2 regions of the Kitasatospora sp. NPDC057738 genome follow, and region 1 is predicted to be linked to the other one. Evidence: riboswitches for the same ligand, from Rfam matches in the RefSeq annotation. Region 1 holds a riboswitch; the other holds the start of a gene.

Evidence for each region. Region 1 has a riboswitch for cobalamin ahead of ACFVGO_RS27420 (prenyltransferase/squalene oxidase repeat-containing protein). Riboswitches for the same ligand answer to the same signal wherever they lie in the genome.
Region 2: another riboswitch for cobalamin. It lies ahead of ACFVGO_RS20060 (HoxN/HupN/NixA family nickel/cobalt transporter); the one in region 1 lies ahead of ACFVGO_RS27420 (prenyltransferase/squalene oxidase repeat-containing protein).

What each region holds. Positions count from the first base shown of each region.
Region 1 covers NZ_JBHVJT010000057.1:4,407-11,950, reverse strand. Annotated here, with positions in the region: gene ACFVGO_RS27430 (flagellar hook-length control protein FliK) at 1-111, shown strand, start outside; gene ACFVGO_RS27425 (hypothetical protein) at 297-1,661, opposite strand; cobalamin riboswitch at 1,860-1,937, opposite strand; cobalamin riboswitch at 2,021-2,162, shown strand; gene ACFVGO_RS27420 (prenyltransferase/squalene oxidase repeat-containing protein) at 2,343-5,222, shown strand; gene ACFVGO_RS27415 (hypothetical protein) at 5,291-6,328, shown strand; gene ACFVGO_RS27410 (CbiQ family ECF transporter T component) at 6,420-7,529, shown strand; gene ACFVGO_RS27405 (ATP-binding cassette domain-containing protein) at 7,534-7,544, shown strand, end outside.
Region 2 covers NZ_JBHVJT010000034.1:65,631-73,174, reverse strand. Annotated here, with positions in the region: gene ACFVGO_RS20085 (hypothetical protein) at 1-498, opposite strand, end outside; gene ACFVGO_RS20080 (thioesterase family protein) at 632-1,456, opposite strand; gene nusB (transcription antitermination factor NusB) at 1,599-2,036, opposite strand; gene efp (elongation factor P) at 2,041-2,604, opposite strand; gene ACFVGO_RS20065 (aminopeptidase P family protein) at 2,683-3,789, opposite strand; gene ACFVGO_RS20060 (HoxN/HupN/NixA family nickel/cobalt transporter) at 4,171-5,286, opposite strand; cobalamin riboswitch at 5,317-5,530, opposite strand; gene ACFVGO_RS20055 (metalloregulator ArsR/SmtB family transcription factor) at 5,613-5,996, shown strand; gene ACFVGO_RS20050 (hypothetical protein) at 6,055-7,544, shown strand, end outside.

The sequences.
Region 1 (7,544 bases):
GGCCCCTGGTCGTACAGCGGCCTCGGCGCGGGCAGCTACAACCCGGCCCCCGGCGACGTCGAGGGCTGGTCCTTCGGCGCCGGCGCCCAACCCGGCATCACCGCTCCCTGACCCGCCTGCCCGTACACGTCGACGCCCCGGCCTCCCCGACGAGGGAGGCCGGGGCACAGGGGTCGGGCGTGAGGTGCCCGCCGGCGCCGGACGAGGTGGTCGTGCAGCAGTACGCTGCCGACCGCCGCAGCCGAGCACGCACGGCCGCCGCGGGACTGCCGCCGCGGCTTCGCCCTGTCGGTTGATCAGCTGCCGTAGCTCAGCGAGACGGTGTCGCCGAGGTGGACGGTGGTGGCCCGGGTGGCGGCGGTGGCGGTGGCGCCGTCCAGGCCGACCTGCCAGGTGGAGGAGCCGCTGTTCGCGGTGCCGTTGAGCGCGGTGACGGTGCCGCCGCCGGTGGACGGGGTGACGGAGGTGACGCAGCCGCTCGGAGTGGCGGTGGCCGCCGCGTCGAGGACGTCGCCGAGGGTCGTGGTGGTGCCGGTGGGGGTGAGGGTGACGGCGCAGACCTTGAGGTTGCTGGTGCCGTCGTCGACGACCAGTGCGAGCCGGGCGGCCGTACCCGCGGTGAAGCCGGTGGTGGCGGCCCAGGCGGGTTCGCCCGCGGTGGTCGGCGCCGGCGGGGTGGCGGTGAACCCGGCGCCGGCGACGGCGCGCAGGCCGTCGACGGAGGCGTACGGGGACGGGGAGGTGTCGGTGGGCAGGTACTTGAAGCCGCCACCGGGCTTGAACTGCTGGGCGACGAGGAAGTCGACCGGGGTCTTGCCGGTGCCGCTGGTGAAGTCGGTGCCCTGGGGGTTGATGCCGCAGGCGTTGAGGCCGGACACGGCCCAGCCGTTGGAGTCGGTGTTGACGCCGAACATGGCGTTGAAGGCGCCGGAGGAGGCGAGCTTGCCCTTGAGGAAGTTCTTCGCGGCCACGATCGCGGCGTCGGTGCCCGGGACGCCGCCGACACACAGGGAGGCCATGGCGGCACCGGTCATGTCGATGTCGCTGCCCTGGGCGAGCGCGGTCGGGTCGCCGGCGGCCTTGCTGTAGTTCCAGCCGCCGTCGTTGTGCTGGTTGGCGCGCACGGTCGCGACCGAGGCGTTCAGCAGGGACTGCGGGACGCGTTGTCCGCCGCTCCGGGTCTTGGCGCCGCCGAGGGCGAGCAGGCCGAAGACGGTCCCGTTGAAGTTCGCGGACGGGCCGTAGTAGCCGGGTTCGGCGGTCTGCCAGTAGGCGGCGAGGTCGGCCACGAGGTTGCGGCCCGGGCCGATCCGCGCGGGGTCGATGCCGGCCGCGTAGGAGTTGAGGATGCCACGCTCGTAGTCGGTGACGACCGGCGAGGTGCTCGGCCAACTGCTCGCGGCGAGCTGGTTGCGGTAGACCAGGCGCGCGTTCTTGCTCGTGTCACCGCCAGGGGCGACATCGGCCGCGGCGGTGCCGGCGGCGGCGAGCGCGCTGAAGGCCCACTCGTTGGAGAGCCCGCCGCCGGTGACGTAACTGCCGTCGGCGGCCTGGAGGGACTTGAGGTACGTGACGCCGGTGGTCCTGGAGGTGGCTATCTGGCTCGGCGAGGCGGTGGCGTGCGCAGGGACGGCCGACATCAGGAGGGCGCAGGCGGCCATCGAGACGGTCGCCGCGGAAGCGAGGCGTGAGGAGACGAAGCGCGAGTGCGCGGGAACGGACACGGAACGGGCTCCTTGGGGTGACGGGCGCGCCGGTCCTGCCCCGGGACCCCAGCGCTCGTCCGAGAGCGCGGTGGTACGGGGCGGCGGCCGCCCGGATCGCGTGGGCGGGCTGGTGCTGGTGCTGCACGACCGCGCGGGCATTCGGGCTCGGGGCCGGTGCAACCACCGCCCCACACCGCTGCGCGTCAGCTCCGGATTCGCACCGGATTCCCCCGCTCGGCCACCGCGGACGTTACCGCACCCGTGAACGGATCTACGAGGTGGCGAAAGTGACATGACGACTCGTTGACGACGACTCCGAGCACATGGTGTGATGAACCGCTTTTTAGTCCTCGGCAGTCAGGGGAAGCCGGTCCGATTCCGGCGCTGACCCGCAACCGTAGACCCGCCCGCAAGGGCCGGTGAGCCGGAATGCCTGCGCCGGGGCCTTGTTCATGAGTACATGCGTCGTCGTGGACTACGACGCGGTCGCGACGGCGCCCCGTGCCGGGGAGAGCCGTCGGCTGCGCCGTGGGACCCCGACGACCGATCGGGGAGTCGCCGGTGAGGGTCAGCAGCAGTCCTACGCGTCACAGAAGCAGAGAACTGGGCTCGCTTCTGATCACCACGGCCGTCGCAGTGGCCGCGGGAGGAACCGTCCTGCTGGGCCACCCCGGCTCCGCGGCAGCCGATCCGATCGAGCAGTGCACGGCGACGACGGGCGCGATCGTCGCCGTCGACTTCAGCCACTGGGGCGGCGGGGTCGTCCGGGGCTGTGACGCCCACCCGACGACGGGGATGAACCTGCTGCACAACGCGGGATTCACCACGACCGGCACCGAGCGCGACGGGCCCGCCTTCATCTGCCGACTCGGCACCGGGACCTTCAACGGCGGTGTCCAGTACCCGACTCCGGCCGAGGAGCCGTGCGTCAACACCCCGCAGGCCACCGCGTACTGGTCGTACTGGATCGCCGCACCCGGCCAACAGACCTGGTCCTACAGCCGGTTCGGCGCCGGCACGCAGCAGCCCAAGCCCGGCGAGGTCGAGGCCTGGGTGTACGGCGGCACCGACATCGGGGGCACCAGCGGGGCGCCGGACTTCACCCCGGACTCGGTCCGCGCGAAGAACGGTGGCTCCTCGGCGTCCCCTTCGCCTTCCTCGTCCCCCTCCGCGAGCGCCTCGCCGTCCGCCACGTCCCCGGGGACGCCGAGCCCCACCGGCACGCCGTCCCCCATCGGTGATCCGGCCGCCGCGGCCGCCTGGCTGGCCGGTCAGCTCGTCGGCGGCGACCACATGGAGAACTGGGCCGCCCCGGGGCCGGACTACCCCCGGACCGCCCTCACCGCCGTCGCACTCGCCGCCGCCGGAACGCAGGACCCGGCACTGCGCAAGGTGGTCGGCTTCCTCGCCGACCACATCGATGCCTTCCTGTACCCCGACGGCCCCGCCGGCGCACCCGACACCAGAGCCGCCGCCCTGCTGGCCCTCGTCGCCGAGAGCACCGGCCGCGACCCCCGCACCTTCGGCGGGCGGGACCCGCTTGCCGCGCTCACCGACCACGTCTGCACGGCAGCCGGGGAGAACGGGAAGTGCACCGCCGCCGGGGACTTCCTCGGCGCGGCCTCGCCCTGGGTCCAGTCCCTCGGGGTCATCGCGCTCCAGCGCGCCGGCATCACCCCACCCGCCCCGGCACTCGCCCGGTTCACGGTCCTCCAGTGCGACGACGGCGGCATGGCCGGCTCGATGATCGTCGCGGGTGACCACTGCGAGTCCGACCCGCTCACCACCGCGATCGCCGTCCTCGCCCTGCGCACGGCCCCCGGCTACGAGGCGGCCGCCGAGAAGGCCGCCGACCGGCTCGCGGCGAGCCAGCAGCCCGACGGCTCCCTCCTTCCCTACGCCGGCGCCCCCGGCGACACCACCAGCACCGCGAGCGCCGCCCAGGCCTTCCGGGCCACCGGCCAGGGCGCCCGACAGGCCGCCGCCACCGCCTGGCTCGCCGCCCGGCAGGGCAAGGACGGCGGCTTCGGCCCCGACGAGTCGACCACCGACCCGGACGCCGCCGCCACCGAACAGGCCATCCTGGCCCTGACCGGCACCGACCTCACCAGCGTCCGGCACAACCCGGACGGCGCCACCACCCCGCCGACCACGCCGACCACCACGCCCCCGACCACGCCCGCCGGGAGGAAGCCCGACGCCGCGAAGGGGAGCGCCTACCTCACCGACCCGGCCCGGCTGATCGACGGTCACTACTACGAGGGGTTCCCGGCCTTCGCCGACTTCGGCCTGACCATCGACGGCGCCTACGCCCTGGCCGCCACCGGCACCGACGACGCCGCGCTGCGCCGGATCGTCGACTTCCTGGACCAGCAGGGCAAGGACGCGAGCGAGCGCACCGTCAACGACTGGACGGCCATCGGCACCGAGTACGCCGGCGGCGGGTCCATCGGCAAGGAGGCGCTGCTCGCCGAGGTCGTGGGCCGCGACCCGCGCGCCTTCGGCGGCCGCGACCTGATCGCCGCCCTCGCCGCGATGGTGTGCACCAAGGCCGACGCGAACACCGGCTGCGCCGCCCCCGGCAACTACGTCTACGCGACCTCGGTGTTCTCCCAGGCGCTCGCCGTCATGGCCCAGCTCCGGGCCGGCGACGCCGCCGGCGCAGCCCCTGCGATCGCCTACCTGAAGGGCCTGCAGCACCCGGACGGCTCCTGGCCGAGCCTGATCCCGGCCACCGGCGACTCGGATGTGGACAGTACGGCGATGGCCGTCATGGCCCTGGCCCTGGTTCCGGGCGACGAGGCGGCGCAGGCGGTCGACAGGGGGACCACCTGGCTGGCCGCGCGGCAGCTCCCCGACGGCGGATTCCCCGGCGCGGCCGGAGACTCCACCAACTCGGCCGCGCTCGCGATCCAGGGCATGACGCTCCGTCGGTCGATCCACGGTGCACAGATCGCCAAGGCGCTCGACTTCCTCGCCGGGCAGCAGAACGGCGACGGCGGGTTCAACGTCGCCTCGGGCGGCCAGCAGGGCTCGGACGTCCGTGCCTCCACACAGGTGCTCGGCGGCGCCACCGGGATCTCCTTCGGCACGCTGAGCCGCAACCTCGGGGGTACGCCGACGCCGACTCCCACGGGGACGCCGACCGGAACGCCCACGGGGACTCCCACGGGGACACCGACCGGCACGCCCACGGGCACCGCGACCGCGACCGGTACGCCGACCCCGACGGGCACCGGCACGCGGACCGCGACGACGTCCCCGACCTCCGTCGCGCCCGGTCCCGGTGACGGCTCGACCACCCGTCCGTCCGACGCCCCGCTCGCCGGTGGCCCGGTCGGCGGTGGTGTTCCCATCAGTGCCGGTGCCGGGCGGTCCGGTACCGGCGGCCTTGCGGCCACGGGGAGCGAAGCACTCGCACTGACGGGGGCCGCCGGTCTGCTGACCGTGCTCGGCGCCGCGGCCGTCCTGGCCGCCCGCCGTCGCACCGCCTCGGGCCCGGGGCGTCACCGGTGATCCGGCGCTTCGGCCGGCTGCCGGGCGCAGCCGCCACGACGCTGGCCGTCGCGTTCGGGGGTGTTGCCGTGGGCACCGCCCCGGCGTCCGCGGCGCCGCTGCCGATGGACCAGTGCACCACCACCTCCGGTGTCGTGCTCGCCGTGGACTTCAGCAAGTGGGGCGGGCCGCTGCTGCGCTCCTGCGGCACCACTCCCACCACCGGTTACACCCTGCTCAACCAGGGCGGCTGGAAGACCACCGGCACCGGCCACGACGGCCCGGCCTTCATCTGCCGGATCGGCTACAGCGGGTTCCAGGGCGGCAAGCAGTACCCGACCCCGGACCAGGAGAAGTGCGTCCTGACGCCCCCGGCCACCGCCTACTGGTCGTACTGGCACGCCGACCCGGGCCAGAACACCTGGTCGTACAGCCAGCTCGGCGCGATGCTCTACCAGCCGAAGCCGGGCAGCGTCGACCTGTGGATCTTCGGCGGCACCGACATCGAGGGCACCGAGGGCCGCCCGACCTTCTCGCCCGACAGTGTCCGGGCGCGCGACTCCAGCCCCGGTGGGCAGCCGGCCGACCCGGGTCAGGGCACCGCGGGCGGCTCCGGCGGTGCCTCGGGCGGTTCCGGCAGCGGGTCGACGAGTGGCGGTGCCGGGACGACCGGCGGCAGCGGTTCCGGCAGCGGCTCCGGCGGGTCCACCGGCACGACCGGTGGCTCCGGTACCGGTCGGGCCCCGGCTCCCACCAAGCCCCCGGCGGGCGGAGCCCGTCCGCCCGCGCCCGGCACGCCCCCCGGCACGGCCGGCACCCCCGAGGACGGCATCACCCCGCCGGGTGCGCCCGAGTCGACGCCGGTGCCCGCGACACCGGTACCGGTCGAGCCGCCCACCGCGCTGCCCACGGACACGCCGAGCGACCGGCCGACGGAGCAGTCCGCCGTGGCCGCGCCGACGCCCGCCCCCGCCGTACCCGGCGGAGTGGTGAACGCCGACCCGGTGGCCGACGCCCCGCACGACTCCGGCTCGATGGTCCCCGCCGTGGTCGCGGTCGTCCTCGTCGTGGTGCTCGGGGCGGCCACCGTGATCGCGGCGCGGCGGCGCCGCCGACGGGCCGAGTGATCCGGTGACCACGCTCGACAAGGCCGTCGCCGGCTCTTCCCCGCAGTCCGTCCCCGGGCGGGCGGCGGGGAGCGGGCGCGTCCCGCGGAACCTGCACCCGCTGGCCTGGTGGGCCTGGGCGCTCGCCCTGGCGACGGCGGCCAGCCGCACCACCAACCCGCTGCTGCTCCTGCTCGTCCTCGCCGTGCTCGGCTATGTGGTGACGGCCCGCCGCAGCGAAGCCCCGTGGGCGCGCGGCTTCGGCTACTACCTGTGGGTGGCCCTGACCGTGGTGGCGATCCGGGTGGTCTTCCGCTGCGTCTTCGCCACCGGCATCACCCCGCACGACCACCTGCTCTTCTCCCTGCCGCACATCCCCACCCCCGCCTGGTACGCGGGCATCCGGATCGGCGGCCCGGTCTCCCTGGAGGCCACGCTCTCGGCGGCCTTCGACGGGCTGCGGCTGGCCTGCCTGATCTGCTGCATCGGGGCGGCCAACACCCTGGCCAACCCCAAGCGGGCGCTGCGGGTCCTGCCGGGTGCGCTGTACGAGCTGGGCGTCGCCGTGACGGTGTCGCTGAGCGTCGCGCCGCAGCTGGTGCAGAGCGTCCAACGCGTCGCCCGGGCCCGGCGGTTGCGCGCCGGGCAACGCAAGGGCGTTCGCGCCCTGCGCGGCATCGTGGTGCCGGTCCTGGAGGATGCGCTGGAGCGCTCGCTCAGCCTGGCCGCCGCGATGGACTCGCGCGGCTACGGGCGTTCCGGTACGGCCTCGCGCCGCTCCCGCCGGCTCACCGGCGCATTGATGCTGCTCGGCATGTGCGGCCTGTGCGCCGGGGTGTACGGGCTGCTGGACGGCACGGCGCCCGCCGCACTGGGCCTGCCGGCCTTCCTGGCGGGCGCCGTGCTGTGCGTGGCCGGCCTGCTGCTCGGCGGGCGGCGCGTCCGGCGCACCACCTACCGCCCGGACCGCTGGCGGGCCGCCGAGTGGGCGGTCGCCGGGTGCGGGGTGACCGCCGCCGTACTGCTGTTCGCCACCGTCGGCTACGACGCCACCGACCTGAACCCCTCGCTCTACCCGCTGACCTGGCCGGCCCTGCCGCTCGTCCCGGTCCTCGCCCTGCTGCTGGCGGGCGCCGCGGGGATCGTCTCCCCACCGCCGGGCCGAACACCCGCAGCCTCCGCCCGACTCCCACCAGGACCGACCGCTCGCACACCGAGGTGACCACGTGATCCGATT
Region 2 (7,544 bases), on a different contig from region 1:
GCCCGCGCCCCCGTACAGGCCCCCGTCGAGCAGCAGGTCGGCGTGGCAGAGCGTCAGCCCGTTCTCCCGGGCGCGCACCAGGCGGGGCACGAAGTCCCCGGCCAGCTCCTCGCCCTGATAGGCCAGCAGCTGGGTCTGCAGGGCCGGGTTGACCAGGTAGCGGTCGCGGGCGGCGGGCTCGGCCGGGTCCAGCCCGTGCAGCACGCAGAACTCCTCGAAGTCCTGCGGGTGGAACATCCGGGCCCGGACGGTGTCGAACCGCTCCAGCGCCTCGGCCAGCAGCTCGGCGGTGTCGGCCAGGTAGCGCTCGTGGTCGGGGGCGTCGGAGATCCCCCAGGCGCGGGCCCGGGCGAAGTCCGCGGCGTTGGTCAGCACCCCGATGACAAAAGCCTGCTCGGCGCCGCCGGCCCGCTGTGGCCGGTGCGACGCCCGCACCGCGGGCCGCGAGCCGCCGGCGGTGCAGTCGGAGTTACGGCGGGCGCGACCCTTTTGACTCATCGGTGGCTCCTGGCTTCGGGGGTTGACGGTCCGCGGCACGCTCGCCGCTGACCGTCTTCCTCCCCATCCGCGCGCGCCGCACACGTACGGCGTGTCACAGGAATGTAACCACCGGTAATGCGGGGCCGCCGGGTCAGGCCCGGGGCGCCCGGGCCAGCTGGCGGGACTGCGCGACCAGGCGGCCGGACTCGTCCCAGACCTCCGCGTCCTCCTCGAAGTAGCCGCCGGCCAGGTTGCGGGTCGCGTGGGTGACCCGCAACCAGCCGGGCACGGGCCTGGCGCGCAGGTGGACGGTCAGCTCGATGGTGGGCGCCCAGCCCGGCATGCCGAGGTCGAAGGTGACCGGCGGCAGCGCGTCGGCGACCAGCAGGAGCAGCAGCGGGTCGGGCTCGCGGCCGTCGGCGAGCCGGAACCAGCCCTGGATCCGCCCGTTGCCGGAGGGCTGCCCGAGCGCCCAACCGATGGTGGCCGGGTCCAGCCGCAGGTCGAACCGCTCCAGCAGGGCGGCCTGGGCGATCAGCTCCTTGGGCGCGTGCTCGACGCCGACGCACTGGTCCGGCGGCGGCAGCTGCGGCGGCCGCGCACTGGTGCGCACCTCGCCGTCGGCGGTGGCGAGGTCGCCGTGGCTGGCCACCACCCGCAGCCGCTCGACGCCGTCCTGGCTGAGCGAGGCGGTGCCGGTGGACAGGCCGCGGCCGGTGCGCAGCACCTCGGTGCGGACGGTGGCCGGGCCGGGGGTGGAGGCGGACAGGTAGTAACCGCTGATCGACACCGGGTCCGGGTGGGTGCCGTGCTCCAGCGACAGCGCGTGTCCGGCCACCGCGAGCAGCAGTCCGCCGTTCACCCCGCCGCCGATCTGCCAGCCGGCGCCGAGCTCGGCGTCGTAGCGGCCGGCCTCCTCGGGGTGCCTGGTCAGGGCGATGCCCTGGTCGAACTCGCTGCGGATCGCGGTGGTCATCTGGGGGGACCTGCCCTTCACGCGTGGTTCCGGACGTCAAGTTACTGACAAGTAGGGCCCCACCCTACGCCGACCGGGTGAAACGCGGAACGGCCGCCGGACACCTGTTCGGGTCCGACGGCCGTCCACGACGTCCACCTGTCTACCGGCGGATGCTCGGCTTCAGCTCCAGGAAGCGGGCGAGCATGCCGTTGACGAAGGCCGGGGAGTCGTCCGTGGAGAACTCCTTGGCGATCTCGACGGCCTCGTCCAGGACGACGGCGTCCGGGACGCCGTCCTCCCAGATCAGCTCGTAGGCACCGAGCCGCAGGACGTTGCGGTCCACGATCGGCATCCGGTCGAGCGACCAGCCGACGGAGTACTGCTCGATCAGGTCGTCGATGCGACGAGCGTGCTGGACGTACCCCTCGATGAGCTCCATGGTGTACTCACCGACCTGCGGGGTGCCCTCGTCGGGCCTGGGCTCGCGGGCGCGGGCCACCCAGTCGGCGAGGACCTGCTGCGGGTCGACCCCGCGGTGGTCGGCCTCGAAGAGGATCTGGAAGGCCCTGGTGCGGGCCTTGCTGCGTGCGGCCGACACGGACTTACTTCACCCGGCCGAGGTAGCTGCCGTCGCGGGTGTCGACCTTGACCTTCTCACCCTTGGTGACGAAGAGCGGCACCTGGATCTCGGCGCCGGTCTCCAGGGTGGCCGGCTTGGTGCCACCGGTGGAGCGGTCGCCCTGGACGCCCGGCTCGGTCTCGGCGATGGTCAGCTCGACCGCGGCCGGGAGCTCGATGTAGAGGACCGAGCCCTCGTTCTGCGCGACGAGGGCCTCGAAGCCCTCCAGCAGGTACTTGGCGGCGTCGCCGACGACCGACGGCTCGATGGTCAGCTGGTCGTAGGTGTCCATGTCCATGAACACGAAGTTCTCGCCGTCCTTGTACGAGAACTGCATGCCGCGCTTGTCGACGTTGGCGGTCTCGACCTTGGTGCCCGCGTTGAAGGTCTTGTCGACGACCTTGCCGGTCAGGACCTCCTTGAGCTTGGTACGCACGAAGGCCGGGCCCTTGCCGGGCTTGACGTGCTGGAACTCGACGACGGACCAGAGCTTGCCGCCCTCCAGCTTGAGGACCATGCCGTTCTTGAGATCGTTCGTGGAAGCCACGGGCGCACTAACTCCTGTATAGCTGTCAAGGAACCAAGGGATTGCGTCCTGCCTCCCACGGCCCCCGGGGGGCCGCGGTCACAGGGCGAGGAGCTCCTTGGTGGTGATGGTGAGCAGCTCGGGCCCGCCCTCTTCGAGGGGGCGCACGACGAGCGTGTCCTCGATCCGGACGCCGCCCCTGCCCGGGAGGTGGACCCCCGGACCGACGGTGACCGGCACGCGGCTGTCCAGTTTACCCATGTCCGACGGACCGAGGCGCGGCGCCTCCCGGATCTCCAGCCCGACGCCGTGGCCCACCGGGTGCGGGGAGGCCTCGGTGTGGCCGGCCGCCTCCAGGACCTGCCGGGCGGCCCGGTCGGGCACGCACTGCTCCACGCCCGGTCCGAGCGCCTCCCGCCCGGCCCGCTGGGCCCGGAAGACCAGCCGGTGCAGCTCCACCTGCCAGGGCGCGGGGGCCGCGCCGATCACGAAGGTGCGGGCGGTGGAGACGCCGTAGCCGCGGTACTGGGCGCCCATCACCACGGTCAGGAAGTCGCCCTCCTCCACCCGGCGGTCGGTGGGCTGGTGGGCGGCCTGGCCGGAGTGGCTGCCGGTGCCGACCGAGACCGGGAAGGCGGCCCGGTCGGCGCCGTGGTCGATCATCCGGCGCTCCAGCTCCATCGCCAGGTGCCGCTCGGTGCGGCCGACCAGGATCGACTCCAGCAGCTCGCCCAGCGCCTGGTCGGCGATCTCGGCGGCGATCCGCAGGTCGGCGATCTCGTGCTCGTCCTTGACCACCCGCAGCCGCTCGACCGTCTGGGCGAGGTCCACCAGCCGGGCCCCCTCGGTCAGGCCCCCCACCGCCCGGTGCCGGGTGACGGTCAGGTCGTGCTCCTCCACCGCCAGTCCCGACACCCCGGACCGCGCGGCGACGGCCGCGACGGCCAGCGCGGAGTCCGACCCGGCCGCCACCGGCAGCCGGGTGACGTCCGGGGCGATCAGGTGCTCCCCGGAGTCGTCCGGCGGCAGGTCGTCCGGCAGCGCGAGCAGCGCCCGCTCCCTGGTCAGCAGCAGGCTCGCCCCGCAGGGCGCGCAGCCCGTCAGGTACCGCACGTTCGCCGCGCGGGTGATCAGCGCAGCATCGGCCCCGGCCGCACTGCAGTGCTCCCTCACCCGCTCCCGCCGCCCCGCGTACGCATCCGCCATGCGTCGAGCCTACGAACCCCCGGCCCGAAGCGCCCGCCGAGCACCCCCGGCAGAACCCCCAATACCCCTTGCGCGCCCCCCTGCGCGACCGCGGCACCGTCCCCCTCGGGCCCTCACCCCGCCCCCCACGCAGCGTGCCGCCGAGGGGGCCCCGCACCCCCGGCGGCCCCTCGGACTCCTACCGGCCGCTACGCTCCGTCACGGATATGTCACTTCCGGTCCTGTGCGAGTGCGACCCGGTCGCCGGCCGGCACGTCGACTTCCGTGAGGAGCGCCGGCCCGGGGCGCACCAGGCCCCCCGGAACGCGCACGGCGCCTCCCCACCGCGGGGAGGCGCCGTTCCGGCGTGCGCGGGCAGGCCGCTGCTCGCGGCCGGATGGCTCAGGAGCCCTCGGGCGCCCAGCGCTTCTCGACCCCGGCGAGCTTCCAGTACCCGATCGCGATCGCCCAGACGACCACGAACAGCCCGGCGATGGCGTAGCCGACGTTGTCCAGTGAGATGTCGGCGATGAAGCCGGTGACCGGGTCGGTCAGATCGAGCTTCTCGTGCAGCACCCCGACCAGCTCGATGGTGCCGATGACGAAGGCCACCGCGATCGACAGACCGGTGATGGTCAGGTTGTAGTACACCTTCCGCACCGGGTTGGCGAAGGCCCACTGGTACGCGAAGTTCATGAACGTCCCGTCCAGGGTGTCGAACAGGCTCATCCCGGCCGCGAACAGCAGCGGCAGGCAGACGATCGCGTACCAGGGCAGCCCGGAGGCGGCGCCCGAGCCGGCCATCACCATCAGGGTGACCTCGGTCGCGGTGTCGAAGCCCAGCCCCAGCACCATGCCCACCGGGAACATCTGCCCGGGCCGGGTGATCGAACGGGTCGCCCGGTTCAGCACCCGGGCCATGAAGCCGCGCGAGTCGAGGTGCGCCTCCAGCTCCTTCTCGTCGAACTTCCCGGCCCGCATCGAGCGGAACACCCTGAGGATGCCGAGCAGCGCCGCCAGGTTGAGCGCGCCGATCAGGTAGAGGAACACGCCGGAGGTGGTCGTCCCGATCACGCCGAGCCACTTGTGGGTGGCCGACTCGTCGTCCATCAGGGTGTTCGCCAGCTGCGCGCCGCCCGCCACCAGGGCGGCCATCAGCACCACCATCGAGGAGTGCCCGAGGGCGAACCAGAAGCCCACCGAGACCGGCCGCTTGCCGTCCGCCATCAGCTTTCTGGTGGTGTTGTCGATCACCGCGATGTGGTCGGCGTCGAAGGCGTGCCGCATCCCGAGGGTGTACGCGGTGATACCCAGGCCCACCCCGAAGACCTGGGTACCGACCGCGTACTTCTCGGGTGCGACCAGGAAGATCAGCGTGCCGAAGGCCACCACGTGCATGGCCACGATCACCGCCATCAGCCCGGCGGTACGGACGGTGTCCTCGCGCCGCCACTGGAAGCTGGGCAGCGCGGAGGGGGCCGGTTCGGCCCCGGCGGCAACGGTTTCGGGCAGGGTCATCTGCGGATCACGCTCCAGCACCTCGTGGAAAACCTCGTGAGATGCCGTGGCCGGTCTCCTGGCTGACGGGACACCCGCACCCGCCTTCCCAAGCGCACGAGGCGCCCAGTGGCTCCATGGGTACGGACGACGTTCCTCCGCGGACGGAGGAACGACCCGATCACAGTGGCGAGGGCCGCTCCGGGCTGGGACCCCTGAGGGTCCGTCACCGGTCTTCCCGAGCACCACGGCGGGGAACACCGTAGGGGTCACGCCCCGACCCGTGCAAGGTTGCGCACCTGCGCAGGTGTCCAGGATCACAGACCGCCGCCTGCGAGAATGTCCGCATGCATCTCGTACCGGCCGACCGCGCGGGCCACCGCACCATCGACGGGCACCGGGTCTGCGAGGCCATCGCCGCGATCGGCGACCCGGCCCACGTCCGGTCCTGGGCCGAGCGGTTCTCCCTGCTCGCCGACCCCGGCCGGCTCGCCCTGCTGCTCGCCCTCCACCGGGCCGGGCCGCTCGCCGTCACCGACCTCGCGGTCGCCACCGGCATGCGCGACCCCGCCGTCTCCCAGGCCCTGCGGCTGCTCCGCACGGCCGGCGTGGTCACCGGCGACCGGGACGGGCGCGTGGTGCGCTACCAGCTCGTGGACGAGGCCATGCGCCCCCTCCTCGACGAGTGCGCCGCCGGTGAACACCACGAGCCCACCGCGGCCACGGGCTGACCCACTGGCCCGGCCCCGGAACCGCGCCGCGGCCGGAGCGGATGAGTACGATCATGACGTGCCGTCCCGCCCCCACGCCTGGCCCGCCGACCGGTGGAACACCCGACCGGTCAGGGCCCGCGTGCTGGCGGTCGCCCGCACCCTCACCTCGGCCACCCGGGTCCTGGACGTCCTGACCCTGCTGAACCCGGACGGCATCGACCGGTACTTCACCGTCAACCCCGGCTCCGCCTTCGCCGACCGCGCCCTGGACGAGTACCTGCACGGCCTGCCCGGCTTCACCGTGCTGGACTGGGAGGACGCCGTCAGCCGCCGCTTCGACCTGGCCGTCGCCTGCGCCGTCCACTCCTCCATGCACCGGCTGGACGCCCGCCTCGTCGTCCTCCCGCACGGCGTCGGCTACAACCGGCTGGTCACCGAGTCCACCGGCGACACGGTCACCGCCGCCGGTCTGTCCCGCAACGAACTCACCCACCGCGGACGGGTGTTCGTGGACGTCCTCGGCCTCTCCCACCCCGAGCAGCTGGACCGGCTGCGGGTCTCCTGCCCCGAGGCGCTGGACGTCGCCCGGGTGGTCGGCGACCCCTGCTTCGACCGGATGCTCGGCAGCCGGCGCTCCCGCGACGGCTACCGCGCCGCACTCGGCGCCACCGGCGGCCGACGGCTCGTCGTCGTCAGCTCCACCTGGAGCGAGCACTCCTTGTTCGGCCGCCGCCCGGACCTCCCCCGGCGGCTGGTCCGCCGGCTCCCCGCCGACGAGTACACGGTCGCCGTCGTCCTGCACCCCAACGTGTGGAGCCGCCACGACCCCGAGGCGCTGCTCGACGACGCCCGCCGGATGGGCCTGCGCCTGATCCCGCCCCACCAGGGCTGGCAGGCCGCGCTCGTCGCCGCCGACTGCGTGATCGGCGACCACGGCTCGGTCACCGTCTACGGCGCCGCCCTGAACCACCGCACCCTGCTCGTCGCCACCGGCGCCGCCGAACTCGACCCCCGCTCCCCCGGCTACGCCTTCGGCCAGGCAGCGCCCGTCCTCGACCCGGACGGGGACCTCGCCGCCCAGGTCGAACAGGCCCTCGCCCGGGACCCGGCCGACCTGAGCGCGATCACCGACCGCTCGCTCGCCCACCGCGGCGAATCCGCCCGGCTGCTGCGCCCGCTGCTGCACTCCTTCCTGGCCGGGCTGGACGAGCCCGGGGACGAACCGGCCCTGCCGCCCTACCCCAGGCCGGCCCCGTGCCCGGGCACCGTCGACCGGCCCACCGCCTACGACGTCGAGGGCCGGAGCGAGGGCACCGAGGTCAGCCTGCGGCGCTACCCCTTCGACCCGCCCGACCACGCCCCGCGCGGCTTCCACGCCCTCACCGACGAGCACCCGGGCGACGCCCTGCGCTACACCGCCGAGGTCCTGGCCCGCACCGAGGTGCACGCCGAACGCCCCGCCGCCCGCTGGCTCGCCGACTCCGCCGCCGAACTCCCCGGCCTCGCCGTCGCGGTGGCCGCCCTCGGCCCGGCCCGCCACCTGCTCCGACTGCGCGCCGGCCTGCT